Regions from separate parts of the Rhodoferax sp. P2_H8_2 genome, predicted to be linked through region 1. Evidence: predicted binding sites of a transcription regulator. Region 1 holds the regulator's gene; each other region holds the start of a gene.
What was found. The regulator LexA, encoded in region 1, represses DNA repair genes until DNA is damaged. The targets are predictions, from matches to a motif close to ACTGTATNNNNATACAGT.

Region 1 (5,156 bases):
AAAATTCTTCACGGCTGGCCGCGGCTTCGTAGCCATCCTGCTGCGCCTTCTCGCGCGATGCCTCACTGCCCCAGATGAGGACCCGCATGCCAAAGGCGCGGCCATAGCCCGCAACCAGCTGCCCGATCTTTCCATAACCCCAGATACCGATGGTCTTGCCTTGGAGCACATTGCCCAGTCCAAAATTGGCGGGCATGGAGCCGGCCTTTAAGCCTGCTTGCTGCCAGACGCCATGCTTGAGATTCCCGATGTAATGGGGCAAACGGCGCATACCCGCAAGAACCAAGGCCCAAGTCAACTCAGCCGGTGCTACCGGTGAGCCTATGCCTTCGGCAACAGCAATGCCACGCTCGGTACAGGCATTTACATCAATGTGGCTGCCTGCGCGACCCGTCTGGGAAATGAGTTTGAGTTTAGGCAGCTTTTCAATCAGCTGCCGGGTGATGTGGGTGCGTTCCCGGATCAGAACAACAATGTCTGCATCCTTCAAACGTATCGATAACTGGCCCAATCCCTTGACGGTATTGGTGTAAACCTTGGCTTGGTAGGCCTCCAGCCTGGAGGCACACTCCAGTTTGCGTACAGCATCCTGGTAGTCATCAAGAATCACAATATTCATGCGTGCCATTGTGCCCTGTCAGGCAGACGTGGCCCGCTGAATATGTGTCAGGACATTGCAGCTTCGCAGGCGGCGAGGCGATCCAACTCGGCGCAGACATCGGCCATGCGGCCGGAGATGACCATCCTGCCTACACAGGTGCGTTGCTGACCGGGTTCCATCACGCGCAATACACGCAAGGGCTTGATGGAGGCGTCGCTGGCAGGAGATGTGCGCTTTGGGAGTGCAAACGGAGCAGGATTTACGCGTATGCGCTGAATCGGCAGGCACACCGCCCCGTGGCTAGCTGAAGAATCCAGCAGCGCGCGCGTCATCACCTGGAAACCAGCGGACACACGGCGCAGGGCATAGAGGGCAAGATTCATGGCGTTCATGGCAGGGGGTCTTTCACATCAGCATCGTGTTGCGAATCAGGCCTACAGCGAGGCCTTCGATCTCGAAGGGCTCGCCGGGCTCGACCACGATGGTTTGGTAATCCGGGTTTTCGGGGTGCAGTTCAATCAGGTGCTTGTTGCGCCGAAAGCGTTTGACGGTGACTTCCTCACCTAACCGGGCTACAACAATCTGGCCATTTTTCGCGTCTTTGGTGGCCTGCACCGCCAGCAGATCGCCATCCATGATGCCAGCGTCGCGCATGGACATGCCGCGCACCTTCAGCAGGTAGTCCGGCTTGCGCTGGAACAAGCTGTTTTCGACATAGTAGGTCTGGTCCACATGTTCCTGCGCGAGAATGGGCGAACCTGCAGCAACGCGCCCAATCAGCGGCAGAGCCAGTTGGGCCAAGCCAGGCAAAGGCAGGGAAAATTGTTTGATGCGAGATTCATGGATGGAGCGCAAGGTGTCACTGCGCAGCCGGATGCCCCGAGAGGTGCCGCTGACCAGCTCGATCACGCCCTTACGTGCCAAGGCCTGCAAATGCTCTTCAGCGGCATTGGCGGACTTGAAACCGAGCTCATTGGCGATTTCGGCGCGTGTAGGAGGCGCTCCGGTGCGCGCAATGGCACTCTGGATCAGGTCCAGAATCTGTTGTTGCCTGGCGGTCAGTTTGGGGCTCTCTAGCATGGTGACTCCTTAGGTTGGGTCGGCTCTGGCAGATTGGAAACACTGTTATCACATCCAGTAACTGTATTTTTAACCAGTTAAATTATTTTTGCAAGTGGGTAGCTCAAAAATGTCATTGAAAGTCGTTTTTTTGGGGATGGGAGGCACGATTGCCGGCACCGCAACCGAAGCTGGGGACAACGTCGGCTACAAGTCGGGCCAACTGGACCTGACCCAAGTTCTGGGGCGGGTTCCAGGCTTGCAGGCGGCTCTATCAGGGGATACCTTGCATTGTGAGCAGGTGGCCAACGTCGACAGCAAGGACATGGAGTTCGGCGATTGGCGCCGACTGGCACAGCGCGTCTCTGAACATCTGGCCTCGCACGATGTCCGTTCCGTGGTCATTACCCATGGGACCGACACTTTGGAGGAAACGGCGTTCTTTTTAGCCAGTGTGCTTCCCGCGGATTTGTTGGCGCAGAAAGTCGTGGTGCTGACCTGCGCCATGCGGCCTGCCAGTGCCCATTCGCCTGATGGTCCACAAAACCTGTTGGATGCCGTGGCTGTTGCCCGAGCCGCCGGGGCGGCGGGGGTGCTGGTTGTGTGTGCTGGCACGGTGCACGGCGCGCGCGATGTGCAGAAGGTGCATCCCTACCGATTGAATGCGTTTGATTCGGGTGACGCGGGGCCATTGGCCTATGTCGAAGAAGGGCGGGTGCGGCAAGTGCGGGCTTGGGAGCGTTCGTTGCCAGCTATGCGTTTCACCATTCCAGTCAACGTGACAGCCGAATGGCCACGCGTAGATATTGTGGTGAGCCATGCGGGTGCTACTGCCGCCATCGTGCATGCGTTGATGGCGCAGGTGCCAGAAGCCACTGCTCCGCTGCGTGGGTTGGTGGTTGCAGGCACAGGCAATGGGACAGTGCATAAGGCATTGGACGAAGCTCTGCGCCATGCACAATCCAAAGGGATCCGGGTGGTCCGGTCCACACGGTGTGCATGGGGTGCTATCGTTGCCGCAAGCGGAGCCACAGAGGCATTGCCGCACTTTGACGGACTTTCGCCCGTCAAGTCACGGATTGCGCTGATGCTGGAGTTGCTGTGCCCGTAAAACGGGCAAGCGGGTACTGATTAGCTGGACAGAGCCGCGAATACGCTGGCCGTGATGGCGTTGACATCGCCCAGTCCGCTGACGGCACGGTATTTCGGCGCCTTGTCCGGATCCTGCTTGGCCCAGCTGGAGTAGTACTCCACCAATGGCCGTGTTTGGGCGCTGTACACGTCCAAGCGTTTTTTCACTGTCTCTTCCTTGTCGTCTTCGCGCTGCACCAAAGGCTCGCCAGTGACGTCGTCAACGCCTGCGACCTTGGGCGGGTTGAACTTGACGTGGTAAGTGCGGCCCGATGCTGGGTGCGAGCGGCGACCACTCATGCGTTCGATGATGGCCTCAAACGGCACATCAATTTCCACGACGTAGTCGAGCACCACGCCAGCGGCTTTCATTGCGTCGGCCTGGGGGATGGTGCGCGGAAATCCGTCAAACAGGAAACCTTTGGCGCAATCTGGTTGTGTCAGACGTTCTTTCACCAGATTGATGATCAGCCCGTCGCTGACCAGACCGCCCGAATCCATGATGCCCTTGGCTTCCAGGCCCAGCGGTGTGCCAGCCTTGACGGCAGCGCGCAGCATGTCGCCAGTGGAGATCTGAGGAATGCCATATTTTTGACAAATGAATGTGGCCTGCGTGCCTTTGCCAGCGCCTGGCGCGCCCAACAATATCAGTCTCATGGAATCCCTCGGAAAGTCAAAATCTGTGATGCGTTGCGGCACCGCAATGGTGCGCTGCAGATGGAGTCAGGGGGCAAGAATAGCATGCGCGGCCTGCCTCCCAACTTACAAATGGACGCTCTACGTCTTAAACAAGTTACGTACCCGTTCCAGGTCTTCTGGTGTGTCTACTCCGGGCCCGGGTACATGCAGTGTTGAGTGCACTGCAATCCGGTAGCCATGCCACAGCGCGCGCAGCTGCTCCAGTGACTCGGTGACCTCCAGCGGCGACACCGCCAGCTTGGGAAATTGCCGTAAAAAATGCACGCGATAGGAATAAATACCGATATGCCGCAAAGGTGCCGGTTGCGGTAATGTATGTACGCCTTGCCCATTGCCATCGCGCCACCACGGGATAGGCGCACGGCTGAAATACAGCGCCAGGCCATCCGCCTGCGCGACCACCTTGACGACATTGGGGTTTGCAAAATCCGTCACTGTGTCTATTGCATGTGCGGCTGTACCCATGGCAGCTTGGGGATGGGTGGTCAGTAAATCCGCGACTGCCTGCACCAGCGCCGGGTCCATCAGTGGCTCATCGCCTTGCACATTGACGACGATATCGTCATCCGGCAAGCCCAAAATCTCGCAGGCTTGCGCCAGACGGTCGCTGCCGGATGCGTGGTTCACGTCGGTCAGGATGGCTTCAATGCCGTGCTGGCAGCAGGCGTCCACAATCAACGGACTGTCTGCTGCAACCACGATGCGCGTGTCTGCTTTCATGCCAGATTGCACCCGTTGCGCCACGCGCACAACCATCGGCAAACCGGCGATGTCAGCGAGCGGCTTGTTAGGCAAGCGGCTGGAGCCCAGCCGGGCAGGGATCAGAACGGTAAAAGCCATGCTGCGAACGTCAGACTTCGAGTTCGGCGTCGGTCAGCGTGCGGGCTTCGTTTTCCAGCAGTATGGGGATACCGTCGCGCACCGGATAGGCGAGGCGCGCGCTGCGCGAAACCAGCTCTTGCTGTTCGCGGTTGTATTCCAGTGGCCCCTTGGTCACGGGGCACACCAGCAGTTCAAGTAATCGGGTGTCCATGGGGTGATGATAACTTTGCGTCGGGTGTTTTTTCTGACCAGGTATCGACATGGGCATCCAACGCCACCCAAAACGCGGGCTCAGCCGTCTGAATCAGCGGCACGGCCAATGCAGAAGGATCTTTGGCCCACAGCTTGGCAGCATCTTTTTCGGTACAAATCAGCTGGTAGCGCGCATCAAATGTGCGTGAGTAGCTATGAAAATCATAGTGATCCGGGAGCGCCACCGTATCCGCCAACGTGAAGCCCCTGGTGCGCAGCATGTCAAAAAAAGCGTCGGGCCGTGCAATACCTGCCAGCGCAACACAGGGCAGGGCGTGCGGTTGCATCAATTGGTCCAGCGGTACCTGACTACCATCAGAGCGCAGTGCATAGTTCGCCAACGTGCGGGTCGCGCGAAAACCAGGCAGTTTCGCTTGCCCGGATGTGTGCAGCACCAGCAAGCGGGAATCGTGCTGGCCAGAGCGTGCGCAGGCGCGCCGCGGCCAGGGCTCGCGCAAAGGACCGGCCGGGAGCAGCCAGCCATTGCCGATACCGCGTTCATCGAACACACAGACTTCTAGATCCCGGAACAATTGCAAATGCTGCAGACCGTCATCGCAGAGAATGATGCTGGTCTCCGGGTATTCAGCCA
Region 2 (5,156 bases), on a different contig from region 1:
AGCCTTAGTAGGCGAAGAAAGGGCCGACACCCATCGTGGTCGTCTGCCCCTCGAATGCAAACCCCACGCGCTTGCCGTAAAAGAAGGGCAGGCCCCAGTCAAACGTACGCGTGCTGCCAATGATTCCCGCCAGCATGGGTTGCACGGCATTGGCACGGGTGGCAAACAGGGATGCCGCATTGCCCACAGCAAACGCATTGGTGTTGGTGGCACCGTTGTCGGCTGTCAGTGTGGCCAGCAGGGACTGCGTGCTGGCAGGGCAATAGAAGTCGCTGCTGATGTTGGCACCGCTGCACTGGGTCAGGGTATTGCTGTCAAAGTAAATGCCGTTGGAGCCGGTGTCAATGAAACTGCGAAAGTAAACGCGTCCATCCAGATTGGTAGTGAACAGGCCGGAGCTGCCGGTGGCGAAGACCTTGGCAGCGCCGACCTGGTTGTTGGTCTGCGTGCCCAGGCCCAGATACATCGTGCCGTTCAGGCTGGGTGCGCCTAGCGGGTTGGCCGCAGGCAGGTCAATCACCAAACCGTTGTTGTCAGTGGCAAAGCTCAAGATGGGGTTTTGCAATTGCTGCGCGAGACTGGCTGTGGATGCGACCACCGATTTGCAGTCGGCTGCGGTACAACGAAAGTAATAACCGTTGCTGGCTTGCGTGGTGCAGCCGGTGCCGCAATCTTCCCTGGACAGGCCGACTCCCAGAATGCCATTGGCGCCCAGTGCCTGCGCGGTGGCTTGCTCGTCGCCGCTGGCGCAATTGGCGGACAGCGCGCGCACACTCGAGTCGGCAACGATTTGCACAGGGAGATTCGACGCCAGCTTGGTGCCCAGCATCACATCGGCACGCACCACCGGCCCCCAGGTAAAGCTGCCATCGATGAACTGTGCGCAGTTCACCAGGGGTGTGCCGGCCGTGCTGTTTTGCTTGGGCAAATTCAGCGTCGGTGACAGTACCGAAGACAGGATACGCAGGCCGCTGGAGCCGGTGTCTACCATCACGTGGTCTATGGTCTGGCACACGCTGGTTTGTGGCGTGCACAGCGTGACGCTGGTGTAGAGCAGGTTGACCTCATTGCCGCTGGGGCCGGCGTCTACCGTGACCGGAATCGCGTTGCTCGCTGCAGGAGGCGTGACACTGCCGCCACCGCCACCGCCGACCACTGCACTGCTGCCACCTCCTCCTCCGCCGCCACATGCGCACAGAACGCTGGCAAAGAGGCCCGTCAACAGACTTGCGCGCAGGCGGCGCAGCAGCGCCGCAGTGTGAAACATCTCAGGGCAGTACATCTTGCAGATTCAGTCCAGGGGGTACCAGGCTCACTACATAGGCGTAGCCTGAAAAACGGCGCATGCGCCCTTCGGAATGCACGACCAGATCGCTGTCGCGCAGATTCAGTACGCCAGCCCGGCGACTGGCGGTGCCCAACTGCTGGACCTCGGATTTGAACTGCGCAAAGTAGCGCCCCAACGTGGCGGGCAAATCCGGCAGCACCGGGCCTTCCCATGTCACGGCAAATACGGTGCCGTTGCGGTCCATGTATTCGACGACGCTGGTGCCGTTGGGCAATTGGGTGGTCTGCTGGGTAACGCCTGCGGTCTGCAGCGTTGATGCCTGGGCGCGCAATTGCGGCGCTGCGATGGTCGAAGCTGTTGTGCTCGCCGCGCTAGTGCTGCGTTTCTCGCCCAGCGTGGCGTGGCTGCTGTCGCAGGCCAGCAGCAGCATCAGGCACCAACTGCTGTGCCAGTGTCGAAGGCGTGGATGCATGTGCGCGGGCTCAGGGCTTGACGAACTTCAAGGTCATGCGGTCGCTCTCGCCAATGGCGGTGTATTTCTCCCGATCCACATCCTTGTTGGCATAGGTCGGCGGCAATGCCCAGACGCCGTTGGTGTGGTCGGCAGTGTCTTTGGGGTTGGCATTGACCTCGGATGTGCCAGCCAGTTTGAAGCCCACGCTTTGCGCAATCCGCGTCACATAGTCCACCTGCACATAACCGTTGCTGGCTTTCGCGTCCTGAACGCGGCTGGCGGGCAGGCGGTGCTCGACGACGCCGAACACGCCGCCGGATTTCAGGCTCGCGTAAGCGCTGGCAAACACGGCCTTGACGTTGTCTTCACCGCCAGCATCAACCCAGTTGTGCACATTGCGGAAGGTCAGCACCAGGTCGGCGCTTTGCGGTGCGATGTACTGCAGCTTCTTCGGTGGTGCAAACACCCCGATGCGCACCTTGCCGTACAGCTCGGGCTGGGCCGCCAGTTTCTTTTGCAGGCGCGCAATGCTGTTGCGGGCGTATTGGCTGTCGGAATCCGGATCGTCAGCGGCCAGCACCAGTTGGCCTTTGGCCATCAAATAGGGTGCGAGGATTTCGGTGTACCAGCCGCCGCCAGGGCTGATCTCCACCACGGTCATGTCGGGGCGAATGCCAAAGAAGCTCAGCGTTTCATACGGGTGGCGCCAGACATCGCGGGCGGCAAAGGCTGGCGTGCGGTGGGGCGCGGCGATGGCCGATTGCAGTGCGTCTTGCGCTTGCGCTGCGGCCATGAAAGACAGGGTGAAGAGAACCGTGGAGATCGCTTTTTTCACAGAAGGCCTTGCAGAGATGTGGTGGTACGAAGTCATTGTAGGCAGGCCCTTGGTTTTGCATTGTTACAGTCGGTGCTATATACTGTACATAAATACAGTTACAAGTCGAAACCCTTGCCATGCCTGCGCTTGCGCTCATCCACAAAGTGTCGTCCAGAGAGATGGTGGCACCGGAAGACATCCATGCCGATGTCTGGCATGCGCACACGCTGGCCCAGTCTGCCACGCAGATATTGCCCACGGGGGACGCGCTGCTGGACGCACAGTTGCCGGGTGGCGGCTGGCCGCTGGGGGCGCTGACGGAGTTGCTGCAACCCGATGGCATGCACAGCGAGTGGCGACTGCTGTTGCCAGCGCTGGCGCGCAGCGGACACGGTCCTGTGGTGCTGGTGGGTGCGCCGCAAGTGCCGTTTGCGCCATCGCTGTCGGCGCAGGGCTTGGCACTGCAGCGTCTGTTGCATGTGGGTGCGCAGACCGCCGCCCAGCGTCTGTGGGCGACCGAGCAGGTGCTGCGTTGCGCCGAGGTGGACGCGGTGCTGGCCTGGTTGCCGCAGGTGCGGTCGGATCAGCTTCGCCGTCTGCAAATGGCGGCCACCGAATTTCACAAACTGTTGTTCGTGATGCGTCCACAGCAAGCACAGAGCGAAGCATCTCCCGCTGCGCTGCGCCTGCAGATTGCGCCAAGTAACGATGCCGACTCAGACGCTTTGCAGATTCAGATACTCAAGCGACGTGGCCCGCCGCTGGATGCGCCTCTGCATCTGCGGGCGCGTGGTGCCCTGCTGGATTCGCTGCTGGCGGCTGCGCGTCCAGAGCGCCGTCCGCCCCCTGTGCGCACACGTGCGCTGGCTTCTATCCATGCACTGGATCGCACTACAGCCCGCGCCTGATGCGCCGACAGACGCACCCATACCGGCTGACATCCACACCGCGCTGGCCTGGAATGCGCTGTGCTTCACGCCGCTGGTCGCGCGCGTGGAAGATGCACTGGTACTGGAGATCTCGGCCAGCGAGCGCCTGTTTGGTGGGCGTGCGGCATTGCTGCAGTTATTTCATCAGAAAAACAAGCCTGTAGCGCGCATACAGCAGGCGCAAGGCGCTACATCTTTAATAGCATTGGGGCGTTTGTGGAGTGCCGCGCCTGACGCGCCTGTGGACGCCTTGCCGGTCAAAGTACTGGCTGCAGCACGCGTGCATCTGCCTACGTTTGTGCGGCTGGGGGTGCGCACTTGGGGGCAGATGCGCGCGCTGCCGCGCGGCGGGCTGGTGCGCCGCTTTGGCGCGGGGCTGGTGGATGCGCTGGACCAGGCCTATGGCCATCGCGCCGAGCTGTACCCGTGGATCACATTGCCCGAGGTGTTTGACGTGCCGCTCGAACTGACGGCCAGTGTGGAGTCGGCGCCAGCCCTGCTGTTCGGTGCGCGCCGCTTGCTGTCGCAATTGCTGGTGTGGCTGCGCGCACGTCAACTGGGTGTGCTGACACTGGAGCTGGTGTGGGAGCTGGATGCACGGCGTTCAAATGTGCAGCATGTGGACGCCCACCACAGCGGTGGTCAGCGGGGGCGGCTTGAGCTGCGTACTGCGCACCCGACACAGGACATGCAGCATTTGCAACGCCTGTTGGGCGAGCAACTGGCGCGCGTTAGCTTGCCCGCGCCTGTGCTTCACTTGCGTCTGCGCACGCTGCAAACGCAGGCGATGCCTGGCGAAAGCTGGAGCCTGCTGCCGGAAGACCAGCGCAAGGGCGACAGCCTGCACCAGACGCTTGAGCGCCTGGGCGCCCGTTTGGGCAAAGAGCAGGTGCAAAGCGTGCAGCCGTATGCCAGCCATGTGCCTGAATGCATGCAGCGCTGGAGTACATGGGATGTTAAAGATGCTCCTAAATCAGGAGCTGCTTACGCACATTCTGCGGGCGTTGCAGGCCTTTTTCCCTTGAAAATTCATCCGAATGCTGCGATCTATCCGACCTGGCTGCTGGCTGCACCATTGCCGCTGCAGGTGCACCAGACGCAGCCGCAATACCAAGGCGCCTTGGAAGTACTGGCAGGGCCGCAGCGGTTGGAGACGGGGTGGCTGGAAGGCGTACCAGTGCTGCGCGATTACTTTGTGGCGCGCAGTGCGCAGCATGGTTTGTTGTGGATTTACCGTGATCGGCTGCAGGCGCCAGATGCGAATCCGCGCTGGTTTTTACACGGCTGGTTTGCCTGAGCCAATATTTGGTAACAAAGTGCGCTTATTTGCAACCCAATGTTTCAACAGAAGCGGTGCAAGGCACGTAGCGTTCGCGGATTTCGCGGTACTTTCCATCGCTCAACATGCTGCCCAGACTGCGGTCAAAACCTTTTAGAAAATCTTCTGTCAGCGACTTTTTACTCAAAGCAATCATCGCGGGTTCCAGCGAAACCACGACGCTGGAGCGCACGATGTCTTTGGAGAGACCCAGCTCATGTAGCTCTGCCAGCGCCGTGGCTTCGTCGGCAATGATGCCATCCAGCCGTCCGACTTCCATCATCTTCCAGGCACTTTTGCGCAGCGATAACGGGGTAATCCGGGAGGTGAATTCCGGGTTCTGGGACAGT
Region 3 (5,156 bases), on a different contig from region 1:
GGCTACGGGCTGGTTGCCCTGAAAGCCGGAGGCAGACACGGCCCCACCCACCACGGTATAGCGGGTGTCTCTGGACAATTGGGTCAGATCAGGCGGTATATCCAGGGACGGCGCCTTGGCTTTTGCGTTACTGCGGTAATCAATCTTCTCGCCATCCAGGGAGGAGCATGCTGCCAATGACAGGGCAATGCCCAGAAGTGCCAATTTGGGGGAATGGTTCACAAATATCCTTAAAGGGAGAAAAACTTCAAATCAGGCCAGTGGATTGCATAACGCGCTCCAAGGTCTGCTGGTTGGCCGGTGTCAACGGAGTCAGTGGCAGGCGCAACGCCTCACCACACAGGCCCATGCGGGATGCTGCCCACTTCACGGGAATGGGGTTGGATTCAACAAAAAGCGTTTTGTGCAGAGGCAACAGGCGCATCTGGATGTCCATCGCCTTGGCAATGTCGCCGGCCATGGCCGCCATACAAAGTTCGTGCATCAGTTTAGGTGCAATATTGGCCGTGACGCTGACATTGCCATGGCCGCCGCACAGCATCAGTGCGACTGCGGTCGGATCGTCACCGGAGTAGATGGAGAAGCTTTTTGGAACTTCCTTGATCAGCCATTGCGCGCGTTCGATGTTGCCGGTGGCTTCCTTGATGCCCACGATGCCAGGCACCTGCGCCAGACGCAAAACCGTTTCGTGCGCCATATCGGCAACCGAGCGGCCGGGCACGTTGTACAAAATGACGGGCAGATCGCCAGTGGCTTCGGCAATCGCCTTGAAGTGCTGGTACTGGCCTTCTTGTGTGGGCTTGTTGTAATAGGGAACGACCTGCAACTGGCAGTCCGCGCCAACCTTCTTGGCAAACTGGGCCAGTTCAATCGCTTCGCGCGTGGAGTTGGCGCCGCAACCGGCCATCACGGGTTTGCGGCCTGCGGCTTGCTCGACCGAGACGCGGATGATCTCGCAATGCTCTTCTACCGTGACGGTGGGCGACTCGCCGGTGGTACCGACCACGCCAATGCAGTCGGTGCCCTGGTCTATGTGCCAGTCAATCAGCTTGCGCAATGCGGGGTAGTCCACCCCGCCGCTTTCCAGCATGGGAGTGATGAGTGCAACGATGCTGCCGCGGATCGGGCCGGTAGAGGAAGTCATGAAGGCAAATGTTTCAGGAAACGGGCATTTTAACTAGAGTGGATAGCGCTTTCGGGCCAGGTCTGTGTCACTGCCCGGTAAAGGCTTGACGGCCGCGATGCGCTGCACAAAACGCGCGGGCGCCTCCAGTGTGCCATTCTCATAGGCCACGATGTGCCAACCGCGGCAAAGTTCCAGCAGCTCGCCTGGTTGCAACAGGAAGTCTGCGCGACTGGGGCGGCCTACCGTTTCGTTGCCCATAGCGAAGGTTTCGTACAGCAAAACGCCACCCGGCGCCACGCTTTCAAGGATGGTGGGCAGCAGCGCGCGCCACAAATAATTGGTGACTACAACAGCGCCGAACTGGGTTGGATGCGATGCAGTGAGCAAAGGCCAGGGATTGGCTTCAATGTCTGCGGCAACCAGTGTGCCCGGGCACCGCGCTGCGTTGGCTGAGGTCAGGTCGCGGTCCACGCCAGTGACGGGGTGACCACGGCCATGGAACCACGCCATGTGCCGACCTGATCCGCAGGCCACATCGAGCACACTGGCGCCCGGCGGCACCAAGTGCGACCAACGGGCAATCCATGGCGAGGGAGGCGAAGTCTGGCAATCCACCTTAGAAACAGGCCCAGATCTGGTTGGAGATTTGCACCAGAAAATCGGGCTGCATATAAAGACTGGCGGCAGCGGCCAGGGCCAGCCCTGCTACCAGATACCAAAGCCAGTGCTTGCTGTGGTTCATGGTGTCAGTGGGCACCGGCCAGCGTCGGGCGGGCAATGGCCCGCTCCTTGATTGGCAAATTCACCAGCGCAGCCAGTACGCCCAGTGCAATCGCGATGTACCAGACGATGTCGTAGCTGCCGGTGCGGTCATACAGCACGCCGCCCAGCCAGACGCCCAGGAACGAGCCAATCTGGTGGCTGAAGAACACAAAGCCGCTGAGCATGGACAAATGTGCGACGCCGAAAATCTGCGCCACCGTCGCGTTGGTCACCGGAACAGTAGAGAGCCACAAGAAACCCATTACGCTGGCGAATATGTAGACGCTGGCGGGTGTCAGCGGGGCGATCAGGAACAGGGAGATGGCCACGGAGCGGGCGAAGTAGATGAAGGCCAGTATCTTTCGCTTGGCCATTTTTTGACCGAGCACGCCTGCTGTGTAGGTGCCGAACACATTGAACAGGCCGATCAGCGCCAGCGCGTAACTGGCGACTTCAGGCGACAGGCCTTTGTCTTTCAAATAGCTGGGCATGTGCACACCGATGAAGACGACCTGGAAGCCGCACACAAAGTAGCCGGCCATCAGCAACTGGAAGCTGGGGTACTTGAAGGCTTCTGCTACGGCCTGCATCACCGTCTGCTCCCGTTTCGGCGCAGTGCCGCCGGCAAAACCCGGTTCGCGCAGGCCCCAAGCCAGTGGCGCCATGATCAGCGCGGCCAAGCCCAGCAGCGTCAGCGCTTCTTGCCAGCCAAAGGTGCGGATGGCAAAGCCTTCGATAGGCACCATCAAAAACTGCCCGAACGAGCCGGCTGCCGCTGTGATGCCCATCGCCCAGGAGCGCTTGGCTTCGGGCACGTTGCGACCGATGACGCCGTAGACCACGGCGTAAGTGGTGCCGGCCTGAGCGATACCAATGAGGATGCCGGTGGACAGACCAAACAGCAATGGGGTATTGGCATAACCCATGCCGATCAGACCTAACGCATATAGAAGAGCGCCGCCCACGATCACGCGGAATGCGCCAAAACGGTCGGCAACGATGCCAGCAAAGATGCCACTGACGCCCCAGGCCAGGTTCTGGATGGCGATTGCAAAGGCAAAGGTTTCGCGGGTCCAGTCCCGGTCTTGGGTGATCGGCTGCAACCACAGCCCAAAGCCATGGCGTATGCCCATGGACAGCGTGACGATCATCGCCCCGCAGACGAGGACCTGGGTCATGGATAGGGTTTTGGGGCTGGTATGCATGCCGCCTAATGTAGCGATTTCGGGTTGGCGGCGCAGTGCTGACGATGACACCCTTGTCGTCAGTAGAATTGGCTTACTGTGGTTTCGTACAGTGAATGAGCATCCGCCGAACTACAATCCCGCGCTATGGCAACAAGCAACTCCGTCAAACCCAACTCCGAATACTCCGAAGGCTCTATCCGCGTCCTCAAGGGACTGGAGCCTGTCAAACAGCGTCCGGGCATGTATACCCGGACCGACAACCCGCTGCACGTGATCCAGGAAGTGTTGGACAACGCGGCCGATGAAGCGCTGGCCGGCTTCGGTAAGAAGATCAAGGTCATCCTGCATACCGACGGTTCGGTCACCATCGAAGACGACGGCCGCGGTATTCCGTTCGGCATGCACCCGGAAGAAAAAGCCCCGGTGATCGAGCTGGTCTACACCCGTCTGCACGCAGGTGGCAAGTTCGACAAGGGCAAGGGCGGCGCCTACAGCTTCTCCGGCGGCCTGCATGGCGTGGGTGTGTCCGTGACCAATGCCCTGAGCAAACGGCTGGAGGTGACCAGCTACCGCGAAGGCCAAGTGGCCCATATCGTCTTTTCCGGCGGCGACGTCACCGAAGCGCTGCAATTGCGCAAAGCCGGTGAAGGCGACCGCAAGTCGGGCACCACGGTACGCGCCTGGCCGGACGCCAAATACTTTGAGTCAGCGGCGCTGCCCATGGCCGAGCTGACCCATTTATTGCGTAGCAAAGCGGTGCTGATGCCGGGCGTCAGCGTGACGCTGGTGGTTGAGAAGACCAAAGACACACAGAACTGGCTCTACAAGGGCGGCCTCAAAGACTATCTGATGCAGACGCTGAACGGCGACCCTGTCATCCCGCTGTTTGACGGCGAAGGCTTTGCGGATGCGCAGAGCGACAACTTTGCCGAAGGCGAGGGCGCCAGCTGGTGCGTGGCTTTCACCGAAGAAGGCAACCCGGTGCGCGAGAGCTATGTGAACCTGATCCCCACCAGCGCTGGCGGCACGCACGAAAGCGGCCTGCGCGATGGCTTGTTCACGGCGGTGAAAAGCTTTATCGAGTTGCATAGCCTGCTACCCAAAGGCGTCAAGCTGATGCCAGAAGACGTGTTTGCGCGCGCCAGCTATGTGCTGAGCGCCAAAGTGCTGGACCCGCAATTCCAAGGCCAGATCAAGGAGCGCCTGAATTCGCGCGACGCGGTGCGCCTGGTCTCCAGCTTTGTACGCCCCACGCTGGAGCTGTGGCTGAACCAGCATGTGGACTACGGCAAGAAGCTGGCCGAGCTGGCCATCAAGGCTGCACAGACCCGGCAGAAAGCCGGGCAAAAAGTTGAGAAACGCAAGAGCAGCGGCGTGGCCGTGTTGCCCGGCAAGTTGACGGATTGCGAAAGCAAAGACATCGCCTACAACGAAGTGTTTCTGGTCGAGGGCGATTCGGCGGGTGGTAGCGCCAAGATGGGCCGCGATAAGGAGAATCAGGCGATCTTGCCGCTGCGCGGCAAGGTGCTGAACACCTGGGAGGTGGACCGCGATCGCCTGTTTGCCAATACCGAAATCCATGACATCTCGGTCGCTATTGGCGTCGATCCACACGGCCCGAATGACACGCCCGATCTGTCCGGCCTGCGCTACGGCAAGGTATGCATTCTGAGTGATGCGGACGTGGACGGCTCGCACATTCAAGTGTTGTTGCTCACGCTGTTCTTCCGCCACTTCCCCAAGCTGATCGAGACCGGCCATGTGTATGTGGCCCGCCCGCCACTGTTCCGTGTCGATGCGCCGGCGCGCGGCAAGAAGCCAGCGTCCAAGGCCTATGCCCTGGACGAGGGTGAACTTACCGCGATCCTCGACAAGCTGCGCAAGGAAGGTGTGCGCGAAGGTGCTTGGTCCATCAGCCGTTTCAAAGGCTTGGGCGAGATGAATGCCGAGCAGTTGTGGGACACCACGCTGAACCCAGACACGCGGCGTTTGCTGCCTGTTGCATTGGGCGCGATTGACTTTGGCGCCACCGAGGCGCTGATCACCAAGCTGATGGGCAAGGGCGAAGCGGCGGCGCGGCG

Region 2: the regulator LexA is predicted to act here: its motif matches at 2,659-2,676, upstream of imuA (translesion DNA synthesis-associated protein ImuA).
Region 3: the regulator LexA is predicted to act here: its motif matches at 3,169-3,186, upstream of AC1DV6_RS16885 (DNA topoisomerase IV subunit B).

What each region holds. Positions count from the first base shown of each region.
Region 1 covers NZ_JBFUFW010000005.1:283,916-289,071, forward strand. Annotated here, with positions in the region: gene AC1DV6_RS11755 (D-2-hydroxyacid dehydrogenase family protein) at 1-619, opposite strand, end outside; gene AC1DV6_RS11760 (hypothetical protein) at 667-984, opposite strand; gene lexA (transcriptional repressor LexA) at 1,007-1,681, opposite strand; gene AC1DV6_RS11770 (asparaginase) at 1,791-2,771, shown strand; gene adk (adenylate kinase) at 2,792-3,448, opposite strand; gene kdsB (3-deoxy-manno-octulosonate cytidylyltransferase) at 3,569-4,330, opposite strand; gene AC1DV6_RS11785 (Trm112 family protein) at 4,341-4,523, opposite strand; gene lpxK (tetraacyldisaccharide 4'-kinase) at 4,504-5,156, opposite strand, start outside.
Region 2 covers NZ_JBFUFW010000002.1:470,758-475,913, reverse strand. Annotated here, with positions in the region: gene AC1DV6_RS05170 (DUF3443 domain-containing protein) at 5-1,267, opposite strand; gene AC1DV6_RS05165 (DUF2844 domain-containing protein) at 1,269-1,760, opposite strand; gene AC1DV6_RS05160 (class I SAM-dependent methyltransferase) at 1,771-2,535, opposite strand; gene imuA (translesion DNA synthesis-associated protein ImuA) at 2,697-3,467, shown strand; gene AC1DV6_RS05150 (Y-family DNA polymerase) at 3,436-4,785, shown strand; gene AC1DV6_RS05145 (substrate-binding periplasmic protein) at 4,811-5,156, opposite strand, start outside.
Region 3 covers NZ_JBFUFW010000011.1:103,619-108,774, reverse strand. Annotated here, with positions in the region: gene bamC (outer membrane protein assembly factor BamC) at 1-222, opposite strand, end outside; gene dapA (4-hydroxy-tetrahydrodipicolinate synthase) at 248-1,144, opposite strand; gene AC1DV6_RS16900 (class I SAM-dependent methyltransferase) at 1,178-1,741, opposite strand; gene AC1DV6_RS16895 (hypothetical protein) at 1,743-1,868, opposite strand; gene AC1DV6_RS16890 (MFS transporter) at 1,873-3,093, opposite strand; gene AC1DV6_RS16885 (DNA topoisomerase IV subunit B) at 3,220-5,156, shown strand, end outside.